DNA from 3 places in the Thalassotalea nanhaiensis genome. Region 3 is predicted to be linked to each of the others. Evidence: predicted binding sites of a transcription regulator. Region 3 holds the regulator's gene; each other region holds the start of a gene.
The links. The regulator FNR, encoded in region 3, switches genes on or off when oxygen is low (the NO sensors DNR and NnrR bind a similar motif). The targets are predictions, from matches to a motif close to TTGATCTAGATCAA.

Region 1 (10,177 bases), 1.8 Mb from region 3:
TATAAAATCAGAATAAAGATTAATGGCCAGGACATAAGAAGACCTAAGAAAAACGTCCATCTAGATTGTAAGTTATTTACTCCAGAAAAGTCATGACTTTGGATTGAGCCATCTTTTAGACTGCTTAGTAATGAGCTTTCAGATATTGTGTATTCAACACCATTGCTATCAACAAAAACAGGCCATAATGAAACTCCCATGCTAGGGTGGGATGCACTTACTTTAGTCATACGCAAAGTTAATGGTGCTGTAAATCTACCTTTAATATCAGCGCGTGAATCACTCTCAATAAACTCTCTTTTCCATAGTGATAAATATTCAGAATCAGGATATTTAGCGTACCCCCAGGCGGCATCTATTTGGATTTCTGCTCCTATATTCGGGTAATACAAGGTGTTCATTTCTTTAGGGAGTAGAGGGATGCAGACTAGCGCGGTAACAATCAAAATCGCATTCCTAGTTTCTTTTTTATAACTAAGCAAACGAATACAAAATAAAACAACAAAAGGCAATGCGAAAAAGAAACTAGTGAAGCCATTATTTGCAGCACCACTTAATATAAAAATGAAGCAAATTGGCAATAGGAACCTATCTATAAATTTAAGTTCCAAGTACAAATTTTTCCACTTTAATGAATTCATGTCTGCTTAAGAAGCCCTTTTGTGAAGTTCAATAAATGCAATTGTTGCGTTTTTTTCAACGGCTGCTGCTCGCTCATTGTAGCCGTTCCACGAGCACTGAATATTCATTAATTATTTAATCTGCCTTCGTCTGAATTATAAAATAAAATAAAAAATATTAGCGCTAAACAAGTGATTATCATAAAGCTAAACATTCCCCAATATAAAAGTGGTGATTCAAATCTACTAACGTTTATAGCTCTAATGTATATTTCATCTTTAACTAACGATTCATAGAGATAATTCGGAATAATCAGGGCTACTACAAAGAATAATAGATCAATACGAGAATACTTTTTTTTCAACTTAAGCATTTAAATTATATCCTTTCAATCTCGAATGTGCGTCCATACCTCAGTGTTCCTGTGCTATTTTATAATTCTTTATCGGTCAGCTTCTCGCTCTTAGTAGACATTAACCTTTTCAATCAGTTAACGTCAAATTTGTGCCTAGAAACATTATCTCATTGAACGCTTGCAACGCTGACAATATCGTCTAGATTCTTCAAACTTTCCAAATTAATACTTTTAGTACACAGTGGGCTACCAGTGTATATAATTACTTCGTATGCACCAGCCCCTACCGCTAACTCTCTAAACGCTCGATCTTCAATTTGACTTAATCCACCTTCTAGCTTTTCCATCGGGTGAATTACTACTGTCGGGGCTGGTCTTAAGGCAAACTTCCCAATTAATGTATAGATGGCATGCTGTAGAATTTTCTCCGCCACATAAAAATTGTTAAGTAAAAAACGAGGATGAGAGAATGGGTTAATAGATTCTTCTTTAGAGGATGTTACATATTCGGCGTCATTACCAATTGCTGCAATAACCTTAACCCCTTTATTGTTTTCCTTTATCAAAACAAAAGGTTTTTCATCGAATTCCTTTCCTGATTTCGTATCTACAACCCTAATGCGGTTTTCCCATATTTGGACGTAAATTACAGAACTAAACTTGTTTAAAATTTTTCTAAGCATTTATAACTTCATCCTTGATTATACAGTTTTTGCATGTGCTTCAAATCGCTCATTTGAGCTGTTCAATTTCAATAAGTTACGCTAATTAGCATAACTACGCAAACCACTATTAAACAAGTTGTAGTGGACCTTCATAAATGAAAATTAAGCCAACGGTAATGCCAAAAAACATTCCCCATTGGTAAGCAAAAGCTTTTTTATATTTAGACCACCAAGGTATAAATCCACCCGCATATAAAAGAAACCACATAACAATAGGAACTATTTGTAAGTTATAAAAAGCAACAGTCACGGGAGCTGCAATAGCAAGCCCTACAAAAAAGCATTTCCATGTTTCTTTTTTGGGTGGTGGTGATTCGCCTTTCTTCAATGTTGAAAAGAAAAACGTGGCTACAACTAACGCAATAACCAATAAGATAGCTATTTGAAAAACGCTCATATTATTATTCTTTTAGGATTTGGCTTACGGCAGTTTATCGCTCTTTCTGCCCATAGGCTTTAGAATAATTTACGGTATAAACCTGAACGGTGCAAATGTTGTCATCTTCGATTTTTTGTAAACATACTACAATTGTTGAAGTGATAAGACAGGGTCACACACTTACGAGTTAGCTGAAACCTTTAATCCTTTACACTGCTTTTTTGCATTTAGTACTTCCAAATACAAAAAAGCCAGTTGCTTGCGCAACTGGCTTAGTTAGTTATGTTTACTTAAAACAAGTTTTAAGCGGTAGCTTTTTCTTTAACCCAAAAGCTTGAGATGTAAGCAATTAGACCTAATAAGAAAACAACACCAGCAACTTCACGCATCCAGTAGAATATAGCTAGTTTGTCTTGAGTAGCCATAAAGCTTAATGCTTCGCCAGTTTCTGGTAAACGTTGTAACCATACTTGTAATACACCAGCACCTGTTAAGAACAAGGTGATGAATACCATAGCAACAGTCATTAACCAGAATCCCCACATTTCACGTACTTGTGCACGGTTACAGTTTGCTTCACCGATACCACGTAACTTAGGCATAGCGAATGAAATAATCGTCATTACGATCATTGCATAAGCACCGTAAAACGCCATGTGACCATGGGCCGCGGTTATTTGTGAACCATGTGTGTAGTAGTTTACTGGAGATAAGGTATGTAAGAAGCCCCATACACCAGCCCCCAAGAATGCCATAACTGCAGTACCTAACGCCCATAAAGTAGCGGCTTTGTTAGGATGCTCGCGACGACGACGGTTAACCATATTAAAGGCGTACAATACCATAGCAAAGAACGGTAATGGTTCGATGGCTGAGAATATTGAACCTACCCATTGCCAGTACTCTGGAGTTGCTAACCAATAGAAGTGGTGACCTGTACCTAAGATACCTGAGATTAATGCCATGGCAATAATCACATATAACCATTTTTCAATAACTTCTCGGTCAACACCGGTAACTTTGATTAATACATAAGCTAGAATTGCACCCATGATTAATTCCCAAACACCTTCTACCCATAAATGAACTACGAACCACCAGAAGTATTTATCTAATGCCAAGTTAGTTGGATTGTAGAAAGCAAATAAGAAGAATACTGCTAAACCAATTAAACCGGTCATAAGCACCATGTTAATGGCTGTTTTGCGACCTTTTAATATCGTCATACCCAGGTTAAATAAGAAACCAAGACATACAACAACAATACCAAGCTTGGTAATGGTTGGCTGCTCTAGGAACTCACGCCCCATAGTCGGCCACAATTTATTAAGGGTAATATCAGCTAACGTAGAATACGGAACTAACAAGTAACCTAATATAGTTGCAACACCCGCTGCGGCAAAAACCCAAAATAAGATTATAGCCAGTTTCGGGCTATATAACTCAGTTTCAGCTTCTTCAGGAACTAAGTAATACGCTGATCCCATAAAGCCAAATAGCAGCCATACAATTAATAAGTTGGTATGTACCATGCGAGCTACGTTAAATGGAATTGCGCCAGCAAGGAAGTCACCTACAACATATTGTAAGCCCATTATTAGGCCAAATAAGATTTGCCCAACAAATAAGATTAAGGCGAAAACAAAATATGGTTTTGCAACAGCCTGTGATTGATATTTTAATGCATTCATCTGCCTTACCCTTCTATGTTTGGCGGCCAGCCGTTAACGTCCATTTCTGAGGTCCATTTTAAGAACTCAGCTAAATCTTCAATCTCTTGATCATTTAAATGGAAGTTAGGCATTTGACGACGACCAGGTATATTTAACGGTTGTGCTTTCATCCAACCACTGAAAAACATTTTAAAGCCGGCTTCGCCACCGCGACGTTGAAAAACATTACCAAGTTCTGGCGCAAAATATGCACCTTCACCCAGTAGGGAATGACAGCCAATACAATTATTCTCTTCCCAAAGGTGTTTACCACGCTCTACGGATTCGGTTATGTTTTGACGGTTGTCTCTTTTTGGCATTTCTTTTGTAGTATGAAAAGTTAAAGCAAGAAATATCAAAAGGAAGAAAACACTTCCGCCGTAATATATATTTCTCGCCATGCCTTTAGTAAAACTTTCTGACATGGGTTGCTCCCTTATAGTATTTAATAAAGCAAATACATCTTAAAACTCTATAGCGGGACAAATCTTGATAGAAATCAAACTAATGAATATTGTTGCAAAAATGTTTAAAAATACATTTATTTGTAAACAAAATTTTAATATTAAGGTGGATGAATTAGAAGATAGGTAGCTTTTTAACCATGCTACGAGCAAGGTTAAGCATACCAATTAACACAAAACCGGTATGCACAAGAATGAAATACAGCAACATTGCCATTAACTGAAATGGTGCTTCATCAGACAGTAAAATAAAGATTAAAGGGATAAAGACGACAAGCCCAACAACAACCGATAGTTGCACGGCACGATACAAGTGAACCCGTAACCAGGCGCGATGACTTTTGTATTTGAAGAACAGCCAAAGTAAGGCAATAAATGACAACCCTGGCAATATTAATAGATTAGCTAAAAATAGTGATTGGCAGGTTACGGCTAAATGTACGGATGATTTTGGATTTATTAACATAATGATCTCATACACTTAGACGTTATTTTAACTATAAACTTTAATAACCTGATAATACACTACGATTCATCAAAATATATTCTGGCAATATCCATTAACGCTTTAATTGTTTCTGGGTCATCTGATAATGGCTCTGCTAAACAAGATTTACAAACCTCTAACGGGTCCATGCCACTTGACATCATTTTGGCTGCATAAATCAATAAGCGGGTAGACACAACTTCATCTAAATCATTTTGTTCTAAGCGACGTAATGCTTGAGCAAGTTCAACTAAAGTAAAGGCTAAATGAGACTCAACGTTTGCTTCACTGATTAATATTTGCTGTTCTACTTCTTTTTCAGGATAGTCAAACCTTAACGCAACAAAGCGTTGTTTTGTACTAGGTTTCATGCCCTTTAATAAGTTTTGATAACCAGGGTTGTATGAAACAACCAGCATAAAATCAGGGTGTGCTTCTAGTAACTCCCCGGTTCGTTCTAGCGGTAAAATACGACGATTATCAGCTAACGGGTGCAATACAACAGTGGTATCTTTACGCGCTTCTACCACTTCATCAAGATAACAAATTCCCCCCTCACGAACAGCCCTTGTTAAGGGTCCATCTTGCCAATAAGTTCCATCTGCACCAATTAAGTGCCTGCCAACGAGATCTGCAGCAGTTAAGTCATCATGACAAGCAACCGTATAAAGCGGTTTATTCAATTTTTTTGCCATGTGCTCAATAAAGCGAGTTTTACCACAGCCCGTAGGACCTTTGATCAGAATTGGCAAATGATGTTGGTGAGCATACTCAAACAAAGACACTTCATTGTTTTGTTCTTTATAATACGGCACATCAATGGGGTCGGAAGTCAGTTTTAAATTTGTAGTACTCATAAAATCTCAATATGTAACTTACATATTGCATAAGTTACTCCTATGTTAACAGCGGTGCAATTGAGATAAGAGCTTAGTTGATTCAGATCAAGGTAAAAATAGGAAAGGATTGCCCAACCCCACAAAAAGGAGGCTGAGCTAATTTTTTGTGTTTAAACACAGTGAATTGTTTTATTAACGTACAACCATCATAGAAGCACTTTTTGGATTCGATAGTAAATCGGCAAATACTTGCCAACGCTTTTGTGCATCGTCACCACTTCTAAATTCAACATAATCTTTAACCAAGTCTTTACCTAGGTTGTAGTTGATTACATAGGCACGGTAGCGCTCAATAAAGCCAACACGTTGATTTGACTTATCTGCTGTACTTAACTCATATTTCATTAAGAATGCTGCTGCTTGCTGCTTATCAATTTGACCATCCAAATAACGCTTGGCTGCCACATTCCCTGCATAAGATAGTTTCCCTAAAATGCTCTCTACTTGATAGTAAGCTTCTGCTTTTTCAGGGTCTAAGCCCGCTAACGGAAATAATATCGCTTTTTCAAATGCCATACGCTCGCTATGACTATAAGCCACTTCAATGCCGTAGTTCGCGCTACCCTCAGCTAATAAAGAAAGCGGTGAGTACAATGGATAAACCGAATATTCCAACCAGCCTTTGCCATTAACCAAGTGTTTTTCCATTAATGAGTTAAACACGTGATGACCGGGGTAACCTTCGTGGCTAGCCAAATCTATTGCTCGGTCTATTTGAATTGGAAAATCAGTATTTACTTGAATTAAACTAAAACTGTTGCCTTTATACCAGTTGTAACCACTCCATGGTTTGTCGTTCACATATTCAATAGTAAAAGACTCTTCGGCTGGTAATTCAATATTTGCCTTAGTGCGCTTTTGTGACTCTTCAATCGCCGCAATAAACACTTTTCCAAGTTTATCTAATGGGATCACAAACTGATCTTTGAATGCTTTTAAGCGAGGGTTTAACTCTCCCTCACCGGGTAATAATTTATCTAGTTCAGCTAATGCTTTGTCAAAGTCTGCTTCGGTTAAGTTTGGCGATTGCGCATCATAAAGTGCCATAGACTCTTGATCAAAGCTAAATTTCTTGCCGTTTAATTGTTCAATAAATGCTTTAACAGAGCGAACCTGAACCACCAACATATCTTTACGAAGTTGCTCGCCGGCAATGGCGTTAGAATTATTTAGATCATCTTCCAATTGCACAGCAAAATTTAACAACTTATCTAAAGGTAACTTTTCAGCTTCTTCTTGCCACTCTTTAGGCCCGTAGTAGGCATCAATATAATAATTCTGATGCTTCCCCACATGCAGCGCTAACTTAACGTATCGTTCAGCCAGTTGATCCATACTTACTTCTACCTTAGTCGTTTCATCTTCAGAACCTGAATTTCCACCACATGAGAATAATGTAATAGTTAACAGCACTGCGATACATTTTTGAGCATTAATTAGAATTTTCATTCGCTTCTCCAGTTACGTTGGTTTGCGAGAGACCTGTAGAAATATTGGCATAATATTTCGCTAATTCAAGCATATCATCTTCATTTAATCGACTTACCATACCTTGCATAATCGAATCTTTTCGACGCCTGTACTTAAATGCTAACAGTTGCTTAAGTAAATATTCTTGATGTTGGCCAGCTAGGTTGGGGTAAATAGGCACAGGAGAATGCCCTGTTTTGCCATGACAAGGTGCACAAAAATCAATTTGGGTGTTCAACTTTTTTTGCTTTAATAATAATTGCTGCTCATCAAAATCAACTTCTTGTTCAGCAATATGAAGCATATCTGGGTTTGATGTTTTGGCTGCAATTTTATCTGATGGCTCTAGTTTAGTTGGCTCTGGCGGGTTAATTTCAACAGCATATGACAACATGCTAAAGGAGAAAAAAATAAAAAATTGGATTAATTTCATCATATAAAAAAGTTAAATTTAGGGCACAAAAAAAGCGCATTATATGCGCTTTTATATCTTAATATCACTTATTTGATGCTTGCGTAATATGCAGATAAGTTAGCGATATCAGCGTCAGTTAATGGCATAGCCATACCTGACATTACTGGGTCTTTACGAGTACCAGTTTTGAAGTCTTTAAGTTGCTTGGCAAGGTAAGCTTCTTTTTGACCCGCTAAGTTAGGGTACATTGGTACAGCTGAAATGCCTGTAGCACCGTGACAAGCAGCACACATGGCTGATTTTGCTTTTCCGGCTTCTGCGTCTGCAGCCATTGATGGGGCAGTCATAACTACTGTTGCAGCTAATGCTAGAGCTAATTTTTTCATAGATAAATACTCTTCTTATGTTAATAAACTTTATGTTAACTGGATTGATTATATGAAAAAAAGTTTACCCTGTCTGCGATTATTTTGAATAATAACTTGATATTGCTTAAATTATTTGCGTATTTGTTACACTATTCGATAAAATTGAATCAGAAAACCCATTGTAAATAAGTTGTTAACATTGAAATTTTCAAATACCTATCACCAATTAGGTGACAAATTTTATCAATCGGCGATGCCGGCACAAGTGTCTAAACCAAGCTTATTGTTTTGGAATGATACCCTTGCCGAGGATTTGTGCTTATCAACTTCATTTTGTCAGGATAAATCTGAACTTGCTCAATATTTTTCTGGTAATAAAATAATCGCTGGTGCAGAGCCCGTGGCACTTGCTTATTCAGGCCATCAATTTGGTCAGTTCAACCCTTATATGGGAGACGGCCGAGCTCATTTATTGGGTGAAGTAACCGACGTAAACAACATTCAACGAGACATACAACTGAAAGGCTCTGGGCAGACGCCCTATTCACGAAGAGGCGACGGCCTTTGTGCCATTGGCCCTGCGATTCGTGAGTTTATAATGAGTGAAGCTATGTTCGCATTAGGCGTGCCTACATCTCGTTGTTTAGCCGTTGTTGCTACAGGTGAAACCGTATATCGTGAATTGCCGAAACCCGGCGCAGTTGTTACTCGCGTAGCTGCCAGCCATATACGGGTAGGTACGTTCCAACATTTTGCTGCTAGAGGTGATGTCGATTCATTAGCCGCCTTAACTGAATATACAATTAATCGCCATTACCCAGATATAGACACTAAAGCTGACGGGTATATTTTAGAGTTTATAAAAGCCGTGTGTACCAAACAAATTGACGTTGTAGTGCAGTGGATGCGCGTTGGATTTATACATGGCGTAATGAATACTGATAATTGTGCTATTTCAGGAGAGACCATCGATTTTGGTCCTTGTGCTATGCTCGGCGCTTATCATCCCGGTACAGTATATAGCTCTATTGATAAAAATGGCCGTTATGCCTTTGCCAACCAACCTAATATAGCCCAATGGAATATGGCACGTTTTGCCGAAAGCTTAATTCCTCTTATTGATGAAGACAGTGAACAAGCGGTCAAATTATTAGAGCCTATTATTTTGCAGTTCGCTGAAGACTTTAATGATGCGTACTATACAATGCTCGCTAAAAAGCTTGGCGTGCCTGAACTATGCTTAATAGAAAAAGCGTTTATCAAAGAGTTTCTTGATATATTGCAAACTCAAGAGCTCGATTACACCCTTACATTTGTACAACTGACAGAGTCTTTAAGTGATAGTGAGCAGGCAGAATCTTTAAATGCTACGCTTGGCAAGTGGTATAACAAATGGCGAGATTTGTTGCAAAAAATTAGTATTGATAACGCTACAGCGCAGTCATTAATGCGTGAACAAAACCCTGTTGTAATCCCAAGAAATCATCATGTAGAAGCGATTTTAAATGAGTGTGAAACCAGCGGTGACTTAAGCTCAGCAGATCGGTTTTTACAGGTGTTAAGATCTCCTTATAAACAACAAATACATACCAGTGATTTTCAAGACTTACCTGAAGATGGTGACGTAAACTACCGTACGTTCTGTGGAACTTAATGGAAATACAATGCAACAAATAAAAACAGCCACATTAGATAACGACAATTTACTACTCATTGTTTTCACCAAACAGTGGGATCTAGATGATATTAATTTCCTTTCAGAGTGTGTATTCAAGCAATTACCCGATTATCAATTAAAAGAACGCGTTCAAGGCGCAGATCGAGAATATTTCCGCTTTACGTATAACAATGCATACCTAATATTGCACTTTGAAAGCTATAGTGAATCTTGTTGGATAGAACCTGAAGATCAACTTGAAAACCAACAGTTGATGAAAATTAGCTCATTATTAAATTCCTAAATTTGGAGCGTTAAATGAAATTTATTTTACTGTTATTAACATTGTCTTTAACCGCCTGTGTTTCAATTCAAGAAAAAAAGGAAGCGAATGTTACGCCACAATTAGCTGACAATTTAGATGAGGGAAATTACAAAGACGAAGATGACGATGTGGTTATTATGATGGGTAACTGCAAAGGATTAGAGAATAGCGATTATTGTGATTCTCTTAAAAAGAAAGAAGCAGATAATCAAAAACAACTTGATGAGTCACTTAAAAAGCACAGTAAAAAACAAGATAACAAGTAACCCGTTTCCTGAACTTGTTTCAGGATCTATAATC
Region 2 (10,177 bases), 1.4 Mb from region 3:
CTTAAGGTGATCTGCAATTACTTGATAAGTAAAGCCATGATGTTTTACTAATCTCATATAACGAAGTAGGTTGTTTTCGGCTGCAGCAATACATATTTTAGTATTTGGATCTTTGTCAGTAGCAACAAATTTATATTGGCTTGCTAAAGTTACAGGTGTGGCTCCAATTAATAGAGCTAAAATCGACAATTTGGTAAACGTCATAATACCCTCCTTTACCTATTGTAAAAAATACACTGGCTTAGCAGGTGCAGAGAATAACCAAAGCACTGAAGCTAAGGGGTAGCTAAAGTATAGTAAAAAATTGTGCTTTTAAGATTTCCCTGTAGCTTAAGAGTTTTCATTGAGTTAAATTAGGTTTATTAAATGGTTGTATTTACTATTATTTTAAGAGCTGAACGATGAAAAAAAATCTTATTATGTTGGTTACGCTATTGTTGTCATTCAATAGTTTTGCGGGCAAAGAAAACTTTACCAAAGGGCCTGTGTTTAAAAACTATGGTGAAAATGTTGCAATTAAAGGTGCGTTAATTCATCCAGAAAAACAAACATTTAAAGTAGTATTTGATATTGCCAATATTAATGAAAATGGGGGCGTTAACGGTAATTTTAATACGGTAGCTCGATTTATAAATATGCATGTTCGAGCAGGAGTCCCGTTAGAAAATATTGATGTGGCTATGGTGGTGCACGGAAAAGCTGGATTTGATTTAATGACAAACGCAGCCTATAAAAACAAATTTGATCAAGATAATGTTAGTGCTGAATTAGTAAGTTTGTTGCTTGCTGCAGATGTTAAAATATACCTTTGCGGACAGTCGGCAAGTTATTTAGGTGTTGATAAGGTTGATTTAATACCTAGTGTTGAAATGGCGTTATCGGCAATGACGGCTAACGCTTTGCTGCAACAACAACGGTATACTCTAAACCCATTTTAATTCGTTTTGAAAGTTATTCTATCTAACTACGATTAATTTTAATTACTACTCAGTAATTAAAATTAATCAGCACAGGGGGAGTATTATCAGGAGGCTAAAATAGTAACACTATTTAAGCAGTTCATGGCCCTCAGGCAGTTGCTTTTGAATCCATAATGCGAGTTTATGTTTCATACTTAGCAAGTCTTCTTTATCTTCAGGGAGAGGGTGAACCAATTTGTCCTGCACTAATAATCGATATAGTGCTTCAACCTTTTCTTTTGCTGCATCAGTTGCACCAAAGCTTTTAAAACCTCTATTTACTGCGTACTTTTCACCTACACTTAGGGCTATTTTTAATAAAGCCTGTTCATTTTTCATCTTTTTCATACGCGTTCCAAATAAGGGAGAATGTTATACCAATTGGTATTACTGTAAAAATTCACTGCGGGTCGCAGGATTAGTTTTAAAACAACCACTTAGGGCTGTTGTCGTGGTACTAGAGTTTGAGTCCATTACGCCACGAGCTTTCACACAATAATGCACGGCATTGATGGTTACCGCAACATGTTCTGTGTCTAGTAGTGCTTTTAATGAGATCAAAATTTGCTGTGTTAAGCGCTCTTGTACTTGTGGTCGTTGGCCAAAGAAACGAACAAGTCGATTAATTTTAGACAAGCCGATAATTTTCTTTTTAGGAATGTAGGCAACTTTTGCCATACCATCAATCGTGACAAAATGATGTTCACACGTACTTGTCAGGTTAATGTCTTTAACCATGATCATTTCGTCATTAGCCATTTTATTTTCAATGACCGTAATTTTTGGAAAGTTGCTGTAATCTAAGCCCGAGAAAATTTCTTGCACATACATTTTAGCAATGCGATGGGGCGTTTCTTGTAAGCTGTCATCGGTTAAATCTAACCCCAAGGTATCACATATATCAGTAAATGATTGTTTGATTTTTTGATACTTTTCATCATTACTGAGCTTGTCCGTAATCTGCATCGGAGTTTCTAAACCAGCATCAATTAATGCCTTTTGTACAATTTTAGCTGCTGGACTGCTCGCTTTATTGCTACTAATGCTGGCGAGTGTTTTTGCTTGCATGCTATTCATAATAATTTTCTCAATAATTTACATCAGCCATTATGGTGTTAGGCTAAGTGTCTGCCGCCGTCTAAGTGTAGTGTATGACCAGTTATATACCTACTCTTTAGTAGGTATTGTACTGCTTCAACACCCTCCATTTCACCAGGGGCAATTTGCATTAACGACTTCTTTAAGGTTTTTTCTTTATAGCTGTCACTATCATCAATGTTAAACATTAATAGTGACGGTGCAATCGAGTTTACTTTTACTTTTGGCGCTAAAAGAGCAGAAAAAGAAAGCGTTAGGTTAGCCAATGCCGCTTTACTTGCCGCGTAAGCTATGTGCTTTTTACTACCTTTATCTACTACGTAATCAGTTAAGTGAATTACATTAGCTGCACGATTCGTTTCTTGATGAAAACGCTCTAATAATGGCTGAAACGCAAGGTTTAGTTGATAAGGTGTTTGCACATGAATTTGCATCATGGCTTTCATTATTAACGAAGGGGGCGTCTCGGTGTTTTCAGCGAGCCAATCGGAAGCATTATGTACAATTGCGCTTAATGAAGAACAATGATTTTTAACGTACTGGCTAAACGCGGCAATTCCTTCATCAGAGGAAAAATCTGCTTGGACACAAGTGATGCCAAGGTTTTTCAGCTCGACTAGTGATGCTCGTTCAGTACGATAGGTTATTATTACCGGCGTTAATTTACTGTGTAATGCTTTTGCTAACGCTAAACCTAAACGTTGGCTACCACCTGTAATAATTATTGCATGATCTATCATCGTTTATTGACGCTTGGCACTTAATGTAAGAGAAACAGAGTCAGCAAAACGAAGCGCATGCGGTTTCTCTACGGTAACTTTTGCATAGGTAACCAGCTTGGAAGTCATGGCTATTTCTAATAAATCTGATGTTAGTTTTTCGAGCAATTTAAAGTTGCCACTTTCGACATGACTGATCATCTTTTTTGTGATCGTTTTATAGTTTAATGCCTGAGCTGCCTCATCGGTAGTACAAGCATTACCTGCTGGATAACGAATTTGCGCATTAATAACAATATCTTGCTGTTTACTTATTTCTTCAGGGTTAAAACCAATATAAGTACGTAAACGTAAATTGATGATATCAATAGTTGCATCATCCATAATCAATGTATTGGTATTATTTTGTATATTTTGAACCGAGCTCATACTTATCTCTAACAACGCTTTTATTTAGTATAACAACTTGTAGAAACAATTAAATGGTAAGGCGAACGAAAACAAGAGTAGAAAGATTAAAACTCTACTCTTATCAATCGTGTGGGAGTTGATTTATACAGTATTCATTCCTGCAATTTGATGCCAATAACCATTCGAATGGTTTTTTGGTAATTGCTCAAATATAGGGTGCTGCTGTTTGGCAATAAAGTTATCTAATATGCTAAACGTATCTTCTGCTTGCGGGCTAATACGGATAATGTCTATCAAGTTTTTCATACTTTCTATGTCATTACTTAAGTTATAACAATCGCCTGACATTGTTTGAATGCCGTTTAGCACAAACAGTTGCTTATCTTCCTGGCTATCGGCAATTCGGCCGCTTGGGTAATTGATACAACAAAGCTGGCAGTCATCTTTGCTTTTATTTTCACTTCTTGCGGTGAAGCAACGAGCCGAGTAGGCGAGAGGTAAATGGCCATAACATTGAGTTTCTACCTCAAATTTGTCTCGCAACCCTTGGTCTTCTAATTCACCCAAGGTTTGCTTTATCCAATCCCTACCCAGTTCCACCGGCGTCACCCAACGTTGCATTCCCATGCTAATTAGTCGTTTCAAAGCGGGAGCATTATAGGCATTTATTGCTTGACCACACACAAATTCAACATTGTTTTGGCGGCAAAACTCAATTGCACCAACATCATTGGCTTCAATAATAAATTCTCCGTTATCACAGTATTTTTTTAGAATTGAAACCTCAGATGGTGCTTCTAACAATGCCATGGTAGACAGTACTATTTGTTTGTTTGAATTTGCCAGATCTATGGCGAGCTCCAACCAGTCTTTTTGGCGAAGTTCACGCCGTTTGGAGCAAACAGTTTCACCAAGGTAAATAATATCGGCATTTGAACATGCTGCTTGTTGATAAAACTCTTCTACTTGTGCTTTGGGCCAATAAAATTGATTTGCGCCTAATGAATATTTCATTAACTTTCCTCTATTGCCAATTACGGTGATAAGCACCGAGCGTTGTTTGTGAACCTTCAGAAATATTACCAAGCTCACTCATCCAAGCAGGATCCGCTTTATAGTTATCAGGATCTTTTTTGTAGGAGTCGATGGCTTGTCGCCATAACCGCGTTACGGTGGCCACATATGCTGGACTGCGTTGTCGTCCTTCAATTTTTACTGAAGCAATATTGGCTTTGGCAAGCTCTGGAATTAAATCGATTGTATTTAAGCTCGTTGGCTCTTCCAGGGCATGATAAATATTATCATTAACTTTAAATCGGCCTTTGCACAGAGTAGGGTAGCCGGCATTTTCATCGTCTCTATAGCGATCAATTAATACATCATTAAGTCGTGACTCCAAACCCGTGTCGGTTTGTTTCCAGTCTACATATTTTGCCGGAGAGCAAGCACCTACTGTATTTGGGCTTTCTCCGGTTAAATAGGAAGATAAATAACAGCGCCCCTCGGCCATAATGCATAAGCTACCAAAAGCAAACACTTCAAGTTCAATGTCGGTTTGCCTAGAGAGTTGCTTAACTTGCTGAAGTGATAATACTCGAGGTAAAACAACTCGATGAATATTGAAGTTATTACGGTAAAAATCGATAGCCGCTTTATTGGTGGCTGAAGCTTGTACTGAAAGATGAATTTCGGCATCAGGGTATTTATCTGCGGCGTAATCAAGCACCGCCATATCAGCAATAATTAATGCTTTTGCACCAATGTCTACGGCTTTGTCTACTGTATATTGCCATGATTTAAACTCACCAGGTTTGGCAAAGGTATTAATAGCAATATGTAAGTCTTTATTTTGTTGGTTGATTAAATTGGCCGCTTGTAAAATGCGTTTATCGTTAAAATTAAGTCCGGCAAAATGACGGGCATTAGTTTCATTATTCATGCCAATAAATATTGCATCAGCGCCATGCTCCAGCGCTGTTTTTACTGCAGGCAGACTACCTGCCGGGCAAAGTAATTCCATGGTTAAGATCATACTCTTAGTTATTATTATGCCAGATTATTTTATCTTTTTAGCAAGGCAGATATTTGATATGGATTAAATAAAAGATATTTTTAATTTGTTATCGTTGAATTATTAAAATTTACCGCAAGAGTCGTTATGAATTTACCTAGCAAACTGTCAGTAATCCTGCCTAAAATAGCTCATATATCAAGCCATATCGTACCTGAATCTATTCAAAATAAAGTTATCGAGGTTGCACTTAACAATGTGTTAAAAGAGCAACTCATTGATGGTGAATTAGACTTTCTTGAACAAGTGTTTTTAGAAATCAAAGTTACTGATCTTAATAAGTCTTGGTTTTTTAGTGTTGAAGATGAAAAAATATTGGTGAGTCACGCTAGCATCACCACACAAAGTAGTGACGTTGTGATCAGCGGTGAGTTTAACTCCTTCGTGCTATTAGCATCACAAACGATTGATCCAGACACTTTGTTTTTTAAAAGAAAGTTGCTGATAGAAGGTGATGTTGAATTAGGTTTAGCCGTTAAAAACTTGCTTGATCGGGTTGAGCTTAGCCAACTGCCAGAGTTAATAACTAAACCAATTAATGCCTATGCGCAGATACTGTAATTGTTAATCGTCGCACCTGCTTTTCCGCTTTATAAACAAAAATGTTGGCAACGGAGTATTCTTCTGTATAATAGATTTTTCATTTAGACGTCTATACATCTAAATTGACGAATTAATAACATTATATTTATAGGTAAAGCCAATGCGCTTATTTGACATTTTAGGGGTTCTTTACGAACCAATTAACAGCCTTGATAACCATGATCATTTGTTAACTTATATTGAACCTGAGTTAAACGAAGATGGCACGTGTCCAATCTATAAAGTTGCTGGTAACACCTATGACTTAATGCAGTATGTTGATAGCGAAGAGCAAAAAGCAAATTTGCTGGATCTACTCGCTCGTTTAAATCGTTTAGTACGCTGGATCCACATTAAAAGTGATGTTCTTTGGTTTGGTATATACCTTCGCCATGGTGACAAACTGGTTAAGTACGTATACAACGGCGAAATGAGTAAAGCTGAATTTGAGATCTCAGAGGAGCATTTGGAAAAATCAATTAATACCCGCGTGATCATGGAAAAGCAGCAATATTATATTCCTGATGTCGATACCCACGTAGGTCCATATTATCGTTGTGATGCAAAAGTGAAATCAGAACTATGTTGTCCGATATTTGGCCCTGATGGAGATGTGATAGGAATTTTTGATTCTGAAGATCATCGTAAACATTTCTTCGACGACAAAATTGATTTCATTGGCAATAAAGTAAAGCGTGCCATTGAAATATTCTTAGAAGATCATCCTTATATGACCCACTCTAAAGAGTTCGATATCAATGAAGATGACTACTCTAAAGAGATAAAAGCCAACTAATTATTATCTGCCGCAGTTATCTGAAAAGGTTGCTCAATTGTTGTTAGCAGTGGCGTAACTAAGTCAATGTCTTTGCTAAACCATTCGTTAATCGAATTTTTCGGCACCAATAGCGGCATTCTGCTGTGGTATTGGCCGCATTGCTCAGTTGGTTTAGTGGTTAAGGTGACTAATAGCGGTGTGTCAGAGTCTTTGGCTTGGTAATATATCCCGGCCATTAACAATGGCGTTTGTTGATCATCAACAAACTGATATTTTTGTTTTTTGCCTTGCTCGTCTGTTTTCCACTCAAACCAACTAGAAAATGGAATAACACAGCGTCTATGTTTAAACGCCTGCTTAAATGTTGGTTTTTCAGTAATGCTTTCCGCTTGACCATTAATTAATAATTTATTTGCCCATGCGGGCTTTATTCCCCATAGTGCATCTTGCTGACACAGATTATCTTCTGTTTGTATTATGGTGCTTACTGTCTGACTAGGACATAAATCGTTGTTTTCTACACAGGTAAATGGGCTGAGCAAATTGCTTGTAACCCAAGTTTCAACCTGTTGTTTATTTACTGAGAATCGTCCACACATAATTGCATACCTAAATTTATTAAGCCGAGTTCAGGTTATTTAGCTATAGGTAAGGTAAGTATAAACCTTACACCAGTATTATCAGCTAAGTTTTCAGCAATTATAGTACCCTTATGATGATCGCTGATCAGTTTACAAATATATAAGCCAATGCCTAAATGAGGCTGTTTTTTCTGCTCTTCATTACGAACTGACACCATGGCATCAAAAATATTCGCCTGCATCTTTTGAGGTAACAAAGCGCCTTTATTTTCTACCGTTAACATCACCTGTTTTTTGCTATTGTCTAATGCCAAATTAACGTTAATATCATCACCATTGTCACTAAATTCAACCGCATTTGATATTAGCTTGTCGAACAGTTGCGCGATATGCTCGTCACAGCCATTAATAAATATGGGTTTGTTGGTGATGTTAATATCGAAGTTTTGTTGTTGATAAATTTGTTGATAGCTTTGACCGCAACCTTCAACTAACGCAGCAAGATCAAATTTTTCGCTTTCAGATGTTGCCAATGCCTGCTCTAAATGTGTCGCCTCACTCATTGCCATTAACATTGAATTCAAACGGTTAATGCCATCTTTAGCACGTTTCATATATACCTTACTGTCATGGGGCAAGTGCTGATTTTCCATCATTTCAAGCGATGATCGCACAACTGAAATTGGGGTTTTCAGCTCATGCGACAAACGTGACGACATATTTTGCAAATAATTATTGTACTGGCTTAGTTGGCTTATTATGTTGGTAAAGCTTTTTGATAAATCACCAATCTCATCATTTATTTTTGTACTGGGTAAATTCGCTTTTATTTTGCCTTGTTCATCAACAACGGCATCGGTTTGATTGCGTAATTTTCTAATTCTATATGAAAGCCTTAGGGTATATAGAAACAATGCAGCAACGGATAAATAAATGAAAATACTGGTCAGTAATATCCCTTCAACCGCTTTATTACGAATACTGCGAATACCATGAGTTGTTTCTTCAACAATTACTGCGCCCTTTATTTGATTATCAACATAAATTGGGTGAGCAGCAGACAGAATTACTGCTTTATTGTCATTGGTAGTCCACCATAAAGAGGTTAGCTTTCCGGTATTTATTGCGGTTTGAACATGACGGTTCTTATGACGACGATTTTCAAATTGCTCAATGGTAAATGTCTTTGGCGGCTTAGTTAAAAAGTATTGGTAAAAAGGGTTTATGATCAAGTTTCTTATTTGACTGAACCATGTATCCTGCTCCAGGTAAAAATTATTATCTGACCAATCTCCTGCGGCATTTTGAATATCGCCATGTTCAGTTAAAAGCTGCTGATGCTTATCTACGACTCGAATTTTTGAATGACTGCGGCCCATAGCTTTTATAATACTTTCAATTTGAGGCGAGGGTACCGTAAGAGTACCTAAATCATTTGAGTTTTGAGTATCGGCAGTACCAATGACTACTTTTTCAATTGGCTGGGCGAAAGAGTCAATGTCGGTAATACTAAAACCAACCTTTTCTCCCAGTAATGATTTTTTAATTCGAAGCTCAACAATGTAACCGTCTTTTGTTAATTGCCATTGACCCTGTATTGCCGTCTCATTTTCTGGATGCGTTTCAGAGCCTGCTGGCGGCATTTTGAATGCGCTGATCCAGCCTACGCCATGGTTACTGATAACATAGCGAGAAAACTCTTGGTTTTGATCGAGTGTGGCTATTTCAATATGATCATTTTCAACAACCGATAACGCATTGCTCGGTCGAAAGAGCACACTATCGTCAGATACTTTTAGTAATGCGTATACATAGTCTTTATATCGACCTATTTGAGAACTAAAGTTTAAACTAACCTCAGCTTCGCTGAACGTCGAGTTTATTTGGTTTAAGTGGTTGTAATAGTTGATGCTTTTTGTGTTGGCATGTTCTAGCCAATCATTATCAAGCCCGTCCAGTTTAATTGCTTTAGTAATTTCACTTGGAAAAAAATCTTTACCTTTCACCAATGCATCTTTATAGCTTGCCTGAGTATTAAATAAATTTTCCCGTTCATGCAGTGCGGTTGCCAATGCTTTGGCATTGTTCATTAAGGTTTGCTCTTGGCCTTTGCGCAAGTGTTTTTCCATGTCCCAAATATAGTTGTAACCTATCATTGGAATAGCCAGTAAAAAACTGGCAAAAAACATTAACTTTACGGTGATATTTAAGCGCAATTCGATTATTCCCTATTGCTCATCATGCCAGCGATAACCCATACCATATACGGTATCGATACAATTAAAAGAGCTGTCTTGAGCATTAAATTTTTTGCGAATGCGCTTGATGTGAGCAGTAACTGTATTGTCATCAACAACGATGTTGGCGTCGCTCATTAACTGCTCTTTATTTTTAACATGACCCGGATTTAGCGCTAATGAATAAACCATCCAAAATTCAGTAATGGTGGTATTAATTAATTTATCTCGCCAATGAATACTTAACCTATCTTTATTAATGCTAAGCTCACCGCGCTCTACTTTGTTTTCAATAATAGGCTTATCGATAAATTTAAGGTAATTCAAAATGGCATGAATGCGAGCACTTAAATTTGCAAAACTCATCGTTTTACTAACGTAGTCATTAGCGCCCAAACGCAGGCCACTAATTAAGTCGGCATCTGAATCTCGTGCGGTTAAAAATATTATCGGTAATGTTTCAGACTTGTCTCGAAGGTATCGGCATAAATCAAACCCGCCATCATATTCATCTTCAAGTCCAATATCTAAAATGGCCAAATGCGGCAACGATAAATCAAAAGCATCTAATGCTGTTTGTTTATTTTTATAGGTTTGCACAACAAAACCTTGCTTACGCAAGGCATCGGCATAGTTTTCTCTAATTGCTTCATCATCTTCAACAATTGCAATTCGTTTGCTCATATCTTTTCTTTTTCTTTGGACTGTTTGAAATCAATATATCAATAAAAAGCATAATGT
Region 3 (10,177 bases):
ATTTTAATGAATAAACCACTAAAATGAACAATCCAAACTGTTTTCATTGTGGCGAAATAATCCCAACGGGTCTTTCGTTATCAGTTGTCATTGACGACAAAGCTCGAGATATGTGCTGTATTGGTTGTCAGGCTGTCGCAAGCGCAATCGTAGACAACAATCTTGTAGACTATTACCGATTTCGTAGTGAAAAAGGTAATAAAGTTGACGCTCAAGTCCCTGATGCCTTGCTCAATAACCAGTTTATTGACGATGAAAACCTACAGAATGAATTCACCTTCGACGTTGATAATTGTAAAGAAACCATACTGTCTATCGATGGTATGTCTTGTGCAGCATGTGCTTGGTTAATAGAAAAGCAATTATCACAAAAACCTGGCATCGCTAAAATACAAGTTAACGCGACAACACAACGAGCCACTGTTACTTGGCAAAATGACGCTATCAAACTCAGTGATATTTTAACCGCGATTCATCAAATTGGATATCAAGCGTTACCATTTAAGGCTAACTTAGCCGAACAGCGCAATAAACAACAATCGAAAGCGTTTGTTCGTCGTCTTGGCGTATCCGGTATTTTAACCATGCAGGTCATGATGATTGCCTTCGGTTTGTATTTTGGCGCATTTAGTGACTTAGCAGAGCATAATTTGGCCTATTTACGTGGGACGAGCTTTGTTCTCACCCTACCCATTGTTACCTTCGGCGCATTTCCATTTTACACGGGAGCCATTTCAGCATTAAAAGCCCGTCGGTTATCAATGGATGTTCCGGTGTCTATTGCAATTATACTGGCGTTTTGTGCCAGTACTTGGGCAACATTCACACGCTCAGGTGAAGTGTACTTTGAGTCGTTAGCAATGTTCACTTTTTTATTGCTGATCGGTAAATATCTAGAGTTTAGAGCGCGGGCAAAAGCTGCAGAGGTATCAGCTAACCTGTTGAAGCTTATGCCATTAACCGCAACAAAACTTGTTATTGTTGATCAACAAGAGCAAGAACAGGTGGTCAGTGCCAAGCAATTAGAGTTAAACGATATAGTCATTGTTAAACCCGGTGAAACTATTCCAGGAGATGGAATAATTTTATCAGGTAAGTCTAGTGTCAACGAAGCCATGCTTACCGGTGAACATTCCCCTGTGCAAAAAGCTAAAGGGTCTACAGTATTTGCCGGTACGGTAAACAGTGATGGCAATTTAACCATAGAAATTGTTAAAACTAATTCTGATAGTTTCCTTACCAATTTGATCCGCCTAAGTGAATCAGCACAAGCTCATAAACCAGCCATCGCGAAACTCTCCGACCGTATTGCACAATACTTTGTCGCATTAATATTGTTAACCGCAATAGGTACATCGATTTATTGGACGATGCACTCTCCAGAAGAGGCGTTTTGGATAACACTTTCAGTATTAGTTGCTACATGTCCTTGTGCCCTGTCACTGGCCACCCCAACCGCGTTAACGTGTGGCACAATCAGATTAAACAAAGACGGCATCATGATCAAAAATGCCCACGTGTTAGAAACTATGCCTAAAATAGACTGTATAGCTTTTGATAAAACAGGCACGTTAACCAACGGCGAATTTGCCATTACAGATATTGTTTTACTTAACAAACAATATGACCGAGACAGTATCTTAGCAATAGCTGCAGCATTAGAAGCACATTCTGAACATCCATTAGCGAAAGCATTTAATGAATATCGAAACCACGATGTCAATGTAAAAGATGTTGAAGTGGTTCCCGGTTGCGGCGTTAAAGGCTCTAAAGATGGTCACCAAATATGCATTGGTAAAGTGAGCTGGATTGAACAATTTACACCTATAGATGACAGCCATCATAAGGCACAATGTTTATTAACGGTAGATAACATTCTAATAGCAACGTTTTATATGCAAGATACATTACGAGTTAATACCAAAACAGTCATAAATGACATGCGTTTAGCAAACATTGAAACACTGTTGATCAGTGGTGATAATAAAGCTGGGGTTGATGCGTTTAATCAACAGGTACAACTTGATCAATCCTTTGATACATGTAGTGCCAATGACAAACTAACCATATTGGCTGATAAACAAGAAGCAGGTAAGACTGTAGCTATGGTTGGCGACGGGGTAAATGACTCCCCTGTTTTCGCACAAGCCCATGTATCTATTGCAATGGGGAGCGGTACGGAAATAGCCAAAAGTGGTGCCGATGTTATTTTATTGAATAATCATTTATCAAGCTTATTAAGACTTAAACACATAGCCACTAAAACGTCTAATATTGTAAAGCAAAATTTTGGTTGGGCATTTGCTTACAACGCTATTATTTTACCACTGGCTGTTTGTGGTTTTATCACCCCTTATATGGCAGTATTAGGAATGTCAGCAAGTTCAATAATTGTTGTCACTAATTCATTAAGATTATTAAAGTAGTGATTCTATGAGCGTTATTTACATCCTTATTCCTATTGCCATCATTTTTACAGCGATAGCTATTTATTTATTTTTTTGGGCAGTAAAAACAGAACAGTTTGACGATCTAGAAAAACAGGGAATGAGTATTTTATTTGATGATGAACCTACAACTGATAAAACAAAACCTACCAAAAGCGAAACAACTAAATCGAACGATGAACACACCCCAAGTAACACTGATCAGTAACTACTTATGGAATTAGATTTTTTATCTGCGTTTCTAATTGGTATTGCTGGCGCAGGACACTGTGTTGCCATGTGTGGCGGCATAACAACAATGCTAACAGCGTCAATCGAAGACAAATCAAAAGCCAATATCAGTCTTATCTTAGCCTACAATTTTGGCCGAATTAGCGCTTATACTTTTGCTGGAGCCATTGCTGGTTTAACGGGTTCCCTCGCTGCTAAATCGCTAGGCTTTCCTATTTTATGGTTAAAGGTTATTGCCGCGTTATTTGTTATATTTTTAGGGCTTTATATCGCAAAATGGTCGTTCGCTTTAGCAAAAGTAGAAAATATAGGCAAAATGTTATGGAGGTATCTACAGCCTCTGAGTAAGAAATTTATACCCGTTACCAATATAAAGCAGTCATTAATGTTAGGAGTGGTTTGGGGTTGGCTACCATGTGGATTAGTTTATTCGACCCTTACTTGGTCCATCGCCAGTGCGTCTTGGTACAACGGTGCATTAATCATGTTTGCATTTGGTTTAGGAACACTGCCAGCTTTACTTACCCTGTCATCTGGCTTTAAATTTGTAACTAAAACGTTACAATCTGTTTTAATTCGTAAATTAACAGCAATTTTACTGATTATTTACGGTACATTTTCGTTATATATTGCCCTAAATCAAATATTTTAGTACTCTTCATCCAACAGAATTAAGATGTAGATTGTAAAGAAATATGCCTCAAATAATACCCATTGCAAATAATATTAAATGTCAGAACTGTAGTATCAGTGAACTATGTTTACCATTTAGTTTAAATGAAACAGAACTGAATTTACTTGACGATATTATTCAACGTAAAAAGCCAGTGCAAAAAAACACCCAAATTTTTAAAGCAGGTGAAGAATTGCATACCCTTTATGCTATTCGCTCGGGCACGTTCAAAACATTTATTATTTCTGAACAAGGTGAAGAACAAATTACCGGGTTTCATTTGGCCGGTGATTTAATGGGTTTTGATGCTCTTTCAGATAAAAGCCATCCTAGCTTCGCTAAGGCATTAGAGACGTCAATGGTGTGTGAAATACCGTTTGAAGTACTTGATACCCTTTCAAGCAAAATTCCTAAACTTAAAGCTCAGATGATGAGCTTAATGAGTTCAGAAATACAATGTAGCAGTGAAATGTTACTGCTATTAAACCGTAAAAATGCGGAAGAAAAATTAGCAACATTCCTTGCTAACTACGGACGTAGGTTAGGAAGTCGTCATTTATCTTCGGTTGAATTTAACTTACCGATGACCCGAAGTGAAATAGGAAATTATATTGGTTTAACCATTGAAACAATTTCTCGTTTAATGACTCGCTTTCAAAAGGAAGGTTTGATCAAAGTAGAGAATAAATTCATTACCATATTAGACAAAGATGGCTTATTTGAATTAGCCGGTTATAGCAAATAAACAAATTTCCAACTCTACTTGCCGCGTTGATTTATATTTGATTTAAATCAACGCGTTAATAAACTTTTCACAATTCCCCATAAATATTCAATAACATATTTGTAACAATCGCCAGTTCATATTAAGCTTATATCAGCTTAATAATATTTATATTGGTGAACGTATGGAAAGTTATCAGAATATATTAGTCGTTATCGATCCAACAACTGAAGAGCAAAAAGCACTGGCAAGAGCATGTATTTTAGCCAAAAGTTCAGGTGCTAAGGTCACTGCGTTTTTATCTATTTATGACTTTTCCTATGAAATGACTACCATGCTGTCCGGTGAAGAGCGTGAAGCAATGCGTGAAACTGTGGTTAAGGGTAGAGCCAATTGGTTAACTGATCTGATAGAAGACTTTGATTGTGACATCCAAACTAAAGTGGTGTGGCATAACCGCCCATTTGAAGCAATTCTTGATGAAGTAAAAGACAATGGCTTTGATGTTGTTATTAAAAGCACCCATGAGCACCCCACTTTACAATCCGTAATATTTACCCCGACCGACTGGCACTTGATTCGTAAATGCTGGGTACCATTATTATTAGTAAAAGAACACGCGTGGCCTGATAATGGTCATATTTTAGCAGCAGTGAATGCCGGTAGTGAAGAAGAAGAGCACCAGTCATTAAACAACAAGATTTCTGAAGAGGCTATCAACCTGGCTAAACTGATTAATGCTGATGTACATTTTGTTAATTCTTACCCTGGCACCCCGATAAACATCGCCATAGAAATTCCAGAATTTGATGCCAATGAATACAATGATGCGATGAAACAACATCATGTGGATGTCATGAAAGAGCATGCTGATAAATTTGGCATGAAGGAGGAATTTCTTCATGTAGAAGAAGGGTTACCTGAAGATGTCATTGAAAAAGTTGCAACACAAATAGACGCAGAATTGGTGATCTTAGGGACTATTGGCCGTACAGGCTTGTCGGCAGTACTTATTGGTAATACTGCGGAACACGTGATTGACCGTTTAAACTGTGATTTATTAGCTTTAAAACCTGACGGCTATCAATCGCCATTTCTAAAATAAAATTAAATTGATTGATTTACTGCTTATAAAGCATTAATCGCTAATTTATTAAAGCTTTTAACTTATGTATAATGCGCGCCTTAAAGTAAACTATACGGTGCGCAACATGTCATTACAGACCCCGAATACTCCATCAAACGTTACTGACGTTAAAATTGCAAAGCAACAGCAAGCAAAACTTGAGAAACGTTTTCGTCATCATGTGGGTAAAGCAATAAGCGATTACAACATGATAGAAAATGGTGACAAGATCATGGTGTGTTTATCTGGCGGTGCCGATAGTTATACCATGCTGGATATATTACTCAAACTTAAAGCCTCTGCACCAATCCATTTTGATATCGTAGCGGTTAATTTAGATCAAAAACAACCGGGCTTTCCAGAGCATATATTACCAACATATCTTAAAGAGTTAGGTGTTGAATACCATATAATCGAAGAAGACACCTATTCTATTGTTATGGATAAAATTCCAGAAGGGAAAACCACCTGCAGCCTTTGTTCACGCTTACGCAGAGGGATTTTATACAGCACTGCAAAGCGTTTAAAGGTTACTAAAATAGCATTGGGTCATCACCGTGATGATATGATTGAAACACTTTTACTGAACATGTTTTTTAATGGTAAAACCAAAACCATGCCTGCAAAGCTTGTATCAGATAATGGCGAACATGTAGTAATTCGACCACTTGCTTATTGTAAAGAAAAAGAAATAAAACAGTACTCCGGATTAAAACAGTTTCCAATTATTCCATGTAACTTATGTGGCAGTCAGCCAAACTTGCAAAGACAGAATGTTAAAGCCATGCTGAAAGACTGGGATATTAAATTTCCAGGACGTGCCGAATCTATTTTCACCGCATTACAAAATGTCGTACCTTCTCATTTAGCAGATCATCAATTATTCGACTTTAAGAATGTTGATTTAAATACAGGTGTTGTAAATGGCGGCGACATTGCTTTTGATAAAGAAGAAATAACACCCGCAACGAGTTTTGTTCAGCCTAAGTTTGAGCAAGGTGACCTTGTAAATTTTACAGAAATTAAATAACCCAATTACTTTTAAATTCGTTTTTTTTGATTTTAACTGCTATCTATTAGTAATAAATATAAAAAATAACAATACGTTAGACAAAATATACTGAGGAAAACTTGCATGTTTGAAAAATTATTTAAGCTTGTAGAACATGGTACAAATACAAAACGTGAAATCATGGCTGGTTTCACCACATTCTTAACCATGGGTTACATCATCTTTGTTAATCCTAGCATGCTGGCAATGACAGGTATGGATCATGGAGCAGTATTTGTTGCTACGTGTTTAGCTGCGGCTATTGGTTGTTTCATAATGGGCTTTTATGCCAACTATCCTATCGCATTAGCACCTGGTATGGGATTAAACGCATTCTTTACGTTTACTGTGGTTATGGAGCTTGGATACACTTGGAATGTTGCCTTAGGGGGCGTATTCATCTCAGGGGTGATTTTTACCATATTAAGTATATTTAAAGTTCGAGAATGGATTATAAACTCGATCCCCCATGCACTAAGGTTTGGTATTGCCGCAGGTATCGGTATGTTTTTGGCGTTAATTGCGTTAAAGAATTCAGGAATTATTGTCGCAAGCCCTGCAACGTTAGTTACATTAGGTGATATTACTTCATTCGGTCCGATGATGGCTGTATTAGGCTTGTTTCTTATCGTTGGCTTAGTTAGCTTGAACGTTAATGGAGCAGTAATGATCGCAATTCTTGTGATCACTACCCTTGGCCTTATGTTTGGCGATGTAACCTATTCGGGTATCATGTCAATGCCACCTTCACTTGCGCCGACTCTAGCTCAACTAGATATATCAGGTGCATTGGAAGTTGGTATGATCAGCGTTATTTTCGCGTTTTTGTTTGTCGACTTATTTGATACCTCAGGCACACTAATTGCCGTAGCCCATCGAGGTAACTTGCTCGATGACGACGGTAACCTGCCACGCTTGAAAAAAGCCTTGTTAGCTGACTCAACAGCGACAATTGCAGGTTCTATGTTAGGGACATCGACAACGACGAGTTATGTTGAAAGTACAGCTGGTGTTGCAGCAGGTGGTCGAACAGGCTTAACGGCGGTAACGGTAGGCGTATTATTTATAGCAGCCCTATTCTTCTCGCCATTAGCTGGAATGATCCCAGCCTACGCAACAGCAGGTGCTTTATTCTTTGTTGGCGTATTAATGCTTGGCGGTTTGGTCCATGTAAAATGGGATGATTTAATGGATGCCGTACCTGTCGCTGTTATCTTGATCACGATGCCACTAACATTCTCAATCGCTGACGGAATTGCCTTCGGTTTCATCAGTTACGCTGCGGTTCGAGTATTCAGTGGCCGCTTTTCCGACATTAACCCGAGTGTTTGGTTTTTAGCTGCATTGTTTGTTGCTAAATTTGCCTTCATGTAATTCTATTTAGGCAAGCATAAGGCCTGTTTAAAAGGGTCTGCTTGCCGCCATTAAATTATTTAAAATAATCATAAATTTCAGGGAAAATAATGAATAATACAGTTAAAACCTTGTCTTCTGCATTAATCGCAGCAGCTTCTTTAGTTACGTTTAACGCCCAAGCAGAAATATTTTGGAGCGATAATTCGATCTCTTTATTAAAAAATCTTAGTGAATATGAAGTAGATACAAATGATGACGTAACTGTTATTACTTTAGAACACGCATCAGGACACAACTGGGGCGATTTATTCTTTTTTGCTGACCGTTTGGACTTTAAAGAAGATTCAAGCCACCCAGAAACCAAAGAAACATATGCAGAGCTATCACCACGTTTAAGTCTTAGCTATGTTACTGGCTCAAAAATGGAATTTGGCATCGTTTCAGATGTATTCATAGCAACAACGTGGGAACACGATACTTATGAAAACGAATTCTTTTCACAAAGTTTCGATAACTATCTTGTTGGTGTTGGTGCCGACTTAACAGTGCCAGGGTTTGCTTTTTTCAATGTAAATGTATATCAAGCTAATAATGAAAACATTGACAACGACACGCAACTAACCGTTGTTTGGGGCCTGCCGTTTAGTCTTGGTAGTGCAGACTTTATGTTTGATGGTTATATTGACTGGTCATCAGCAGAGGAAACTCATGCCGCTGATTTTCACTTTAATCCACAATTACGCTTAGATGTTGGTAAATACTTTGGTGTACCAAAGAAATTTGAAGCAGGATTTGAATATTCGTACTGGGTAAATAAATTTGGCCTTACCTTTCCTGATACAGAATCTGTATTTAGTGCGATGATTAAAGTTCACCTTTAACAGTAACCTGTCCACAAATAAAAAACACCACTAATTTGTGGTGTTTTTTTTGTATTTAAACTAAGAAATTAATCGTCTTTGATCCATGGTGAAATTACCGTTGGTGGTAAATCAAAACTAATGGCCTTTTCAGTAGAATGATTATCTTGATCAATGGCTAACTTGCATTTCTCTTGTTCACACACTAATGAAGATTTAAGCGCTCCGTCGACATAAGACATACTGTCTGGTCGGCTTAATTCAATATGTAAGCCATTTACGTTAGGCATCATAAACCAGAGGAACGAGCCAAACTCGTCAACCAATTCTTGCATCTGCTTGGTAATTAACGCTAATTCACTATAAGTAAAATCTGTTTTGGTTTTATCTTTAACCTGCATTTGCATTTGCAAAATACAATTTTGGTATTCATCTTTTAGTTTAACCCTTAGCAACGCAAACTTGTCGTACAGTTCACGCGATAAAGGTACAAGAAGTTGACCATCTTCAGCTATTTGAATTGCTGCCGGTTCTTTGCCTTGTGCAAGCATAGTTGCATCTACCAGTTCACAACGGGTTCTTTTATAAGAGTCGACCAGGTAAAAACCCATGGTAATGTGATCTAGCTTATTCTCTTTAATCAAATCCAATCGCTGGTAAAAGCCTTTATATTCAAGATCTACTGCTTGGCTGGCAAAAGCAGTTAGCGATAGGACGCCCACTGCGATGCATTTCTTAATTGAACTGAGTTTGTTTGAACTTTGTTTCATTTAATTTTTTACTCAAATTTACGCTTTAATGTATTTATGGTTATGACGCAGCATAGTATTTATTTCGACAATATAATCCATGCCACGCTCTGAATAAGGTAATAAACCGGTGGCCAGCACATCAGGACGAAGTTCGACGCCATTATCTCTTAACTGACCTCTTATTGTCCTGAACAAATCATATGCAGGGTTAGTATTAATATTGTGAAAATAATGATTTACCATTTGCTCAAGATCATCAAATGCCGCTACTTCATGATTTAACCCTGAGTCTCTACCTCTTGGTACCAATCCACAGTCCTTCTTAAAACACCACATGCCAAAAAAGTTTAACCCTATTCGGGCAAACCGAGAGCTGCCCCAAGCAGATTCATTCGCAGCTTGTACTAATACTAGCTCTCTTGGAATTTGATCTATTCTCAACAATAACTGTTCAACAATTACTGTCGATGAAGAGGTATTTTTTAACTTGTACTTTTTAGCGTATTTCGCTAAAACTTTGTGCTGTTTTTTGGTTAACTCTTGCTGTTCATTTAATACCAAAGAAATTGCAATAATTTTTGCTCGTCGCTTGGCAAGCTTAGTGTTTTCAGCATCGATTGCCGGTTTTAAAAAATCAAAGAATTGTTGTTTGCGTGTGGGTATATCTTTAATTGAGATAAAATCAGGCAGTTGCACGTCGTGTAAAGGTTTTTCAATGACAACTTGTTTGCTCGATTCTGTTTTCGGTCTATTTTCTATTGTATGTTCACTGATAAGTACTTCTGTTTCACTAATAAAAATAAACGGAAATAATGCCATCATAAAGATGACTATGAGTAATACACCTTTGATTGTATTATGCTTTTTTCTATTTGGACTAACCATTATAAGATCCTTCTTATACTACTACTGTAATCATATTACGCTGAAAAGAACATGTCTTGTTCACCAGGTTTG

Region 1: the regulator FNR is predicted to act here: its motif matches at 5,678-5,691, upstream of RI845_RS17870 (CbbQ/NirQ/NorQ/GpvN family protein).
Region 2: the regulator FNR is predicted to act here: its motif matches at 5,273-5,286, upstream of ubiU (ubiquinone anaerobic biosynthesis protein UbiU).

What each region holds. Positions count from the first base shown of each region.
Region 1 is NZ_CP134146.1:4,106,453-4,116,629, forward strand. Features, by position in the region: gene RI845_RS17840 (hypothetical protein) at 1-641, opposite strand, end outside; gene RI845_RS17845 (rod shape-determining protein MreB) at 1,144-1,659, opposite strand; gene RI845_RS17850 (hypothetical protein) at 1,769-2,098, opposite strand; gene RI845_RS17855 (cbb3-type cytochrome c oxidase subunit I) at 2,383-3,771, opposite strand; gene RI845_RS17860 (c-type cytochrome) at 3,777-4,217, opposite strand; gene RI845_RS17865 (hypothetical protein) at 4,372-4,722, opposite strand; gene RI845_RS17870 (CbbQ/NirQ/NorQ/GpvN family protein) at 4,782-5,600, opposite strand; gene RI845_RS17875 (hypothetical protein) at 5,775-7,091, opposite strand; gene RI845_RS17880 (c-type cytochrome) at 7,075-7,548, opposite strand; gene RI845_RS17885 (c-type cytochrome) at 7,614-7,913, opposite strand; gene RI845_RS17890 (protein adenylyltransferase SelO) at 8,095-9,549, shown strand; gene RI845_RS17895 (DUF3630 family protein) at 9,560-9,856, shown strand; gene RI845_RS17900 (hypothetical protein) at 9,871-10,143, shown strand.
Region 2 is NZ_CP134146.1:945,279-955,455, forward strand. Features, by position in the region: gene RI845_RS04275 (DUF3718 domain-containing protein) at 1-204, opposite strand, end outside; gene RI845_RS04280 (DsrE family protein) at 402-938, shown strand; gene RI845_RS04285 (DUF5062 family protein) at 1,047-1,307, opposite strand; gene folE (GTP cyclohydrolase I FolE) at 1,347-2,027, opposite strand; gene folM (dihydromonapterin reductase) at 2,075-2,797, opposite strand; gene folX (dihydroneopterin triphosphate 2'-epimerase) at 2,801-3,160, opposite strand; gene RI845_RS04305 (U32 family peptidase) at 3,329-4,201, opposite strand; gene ubiU (ubiquinone anaerobic biosynthesis protein UbiU) at 4,212-5,207, opposite strand; gene ubiT (ubiquinone anaerobic biosynthesis accessory factor UbiT) at 5,346-5,819, shown strand; gene RI845_RS04320 (GAF domain-containing protein) at 5,962-6,636, shown strand; gene RI845_RS04325 (SOS response-associated peptidase) at 6,633-7,217, opposite strand; gene pdsS (proteobacterial dedicated sortase system histidine kinase) at 7,253-9,415, opposite strand; gene pdsR (proteobacterial dedicated sortase system response regulator) at 9,428-10,120, opposite strand.
Region 3 is NZ_CP134146.1:2,321,117-2,331,293, forward strand. Features, by position in the region: gene RI845_RS10180 (FixH family protein) at 1-7, shown strand, start outside; gene RI845_RS10185 (heavy metal translocating P-type ATPase) at 24-2,426, shown strand; gene ccoS (cbb3-type cytochrome oxidase assembly protein CcoS) at 2,434-2,655, shown strand; gene RI845_RS10195 (sulfite exporter TauE/SafE family protein) at 2,662-3,330, shown strand; gene fnr (fumarate/nitrate reduction transcriptional regulator Fnr) at 3,374-4,096, shown strand; gene uspE (universal stress protein UspE) at 4,260-5,180, shown strand; gene ttcA (tRNA 2-thiocytidine(32) synthetase TtcA) at 5,287-6,231, shown strand; gene RI845_RS10215 (NCS2 family permease) at 6,337-7,626, shown strand; gene RI845_RS10220 (outer membrane protein OmpK) at 7,716-8,489, shown strand; gene RI845_RS10225 (DUF2987 domain-containing protein) at 8,558-9,238, opposite strand; gene RI845_RS10230 (glucosaminidase domain-containing protein) at 9,257-10,105, opposite strand; gene RI845_RS10235 (hypothetical protein) at 10,141-10,177, opposite strand, start outside.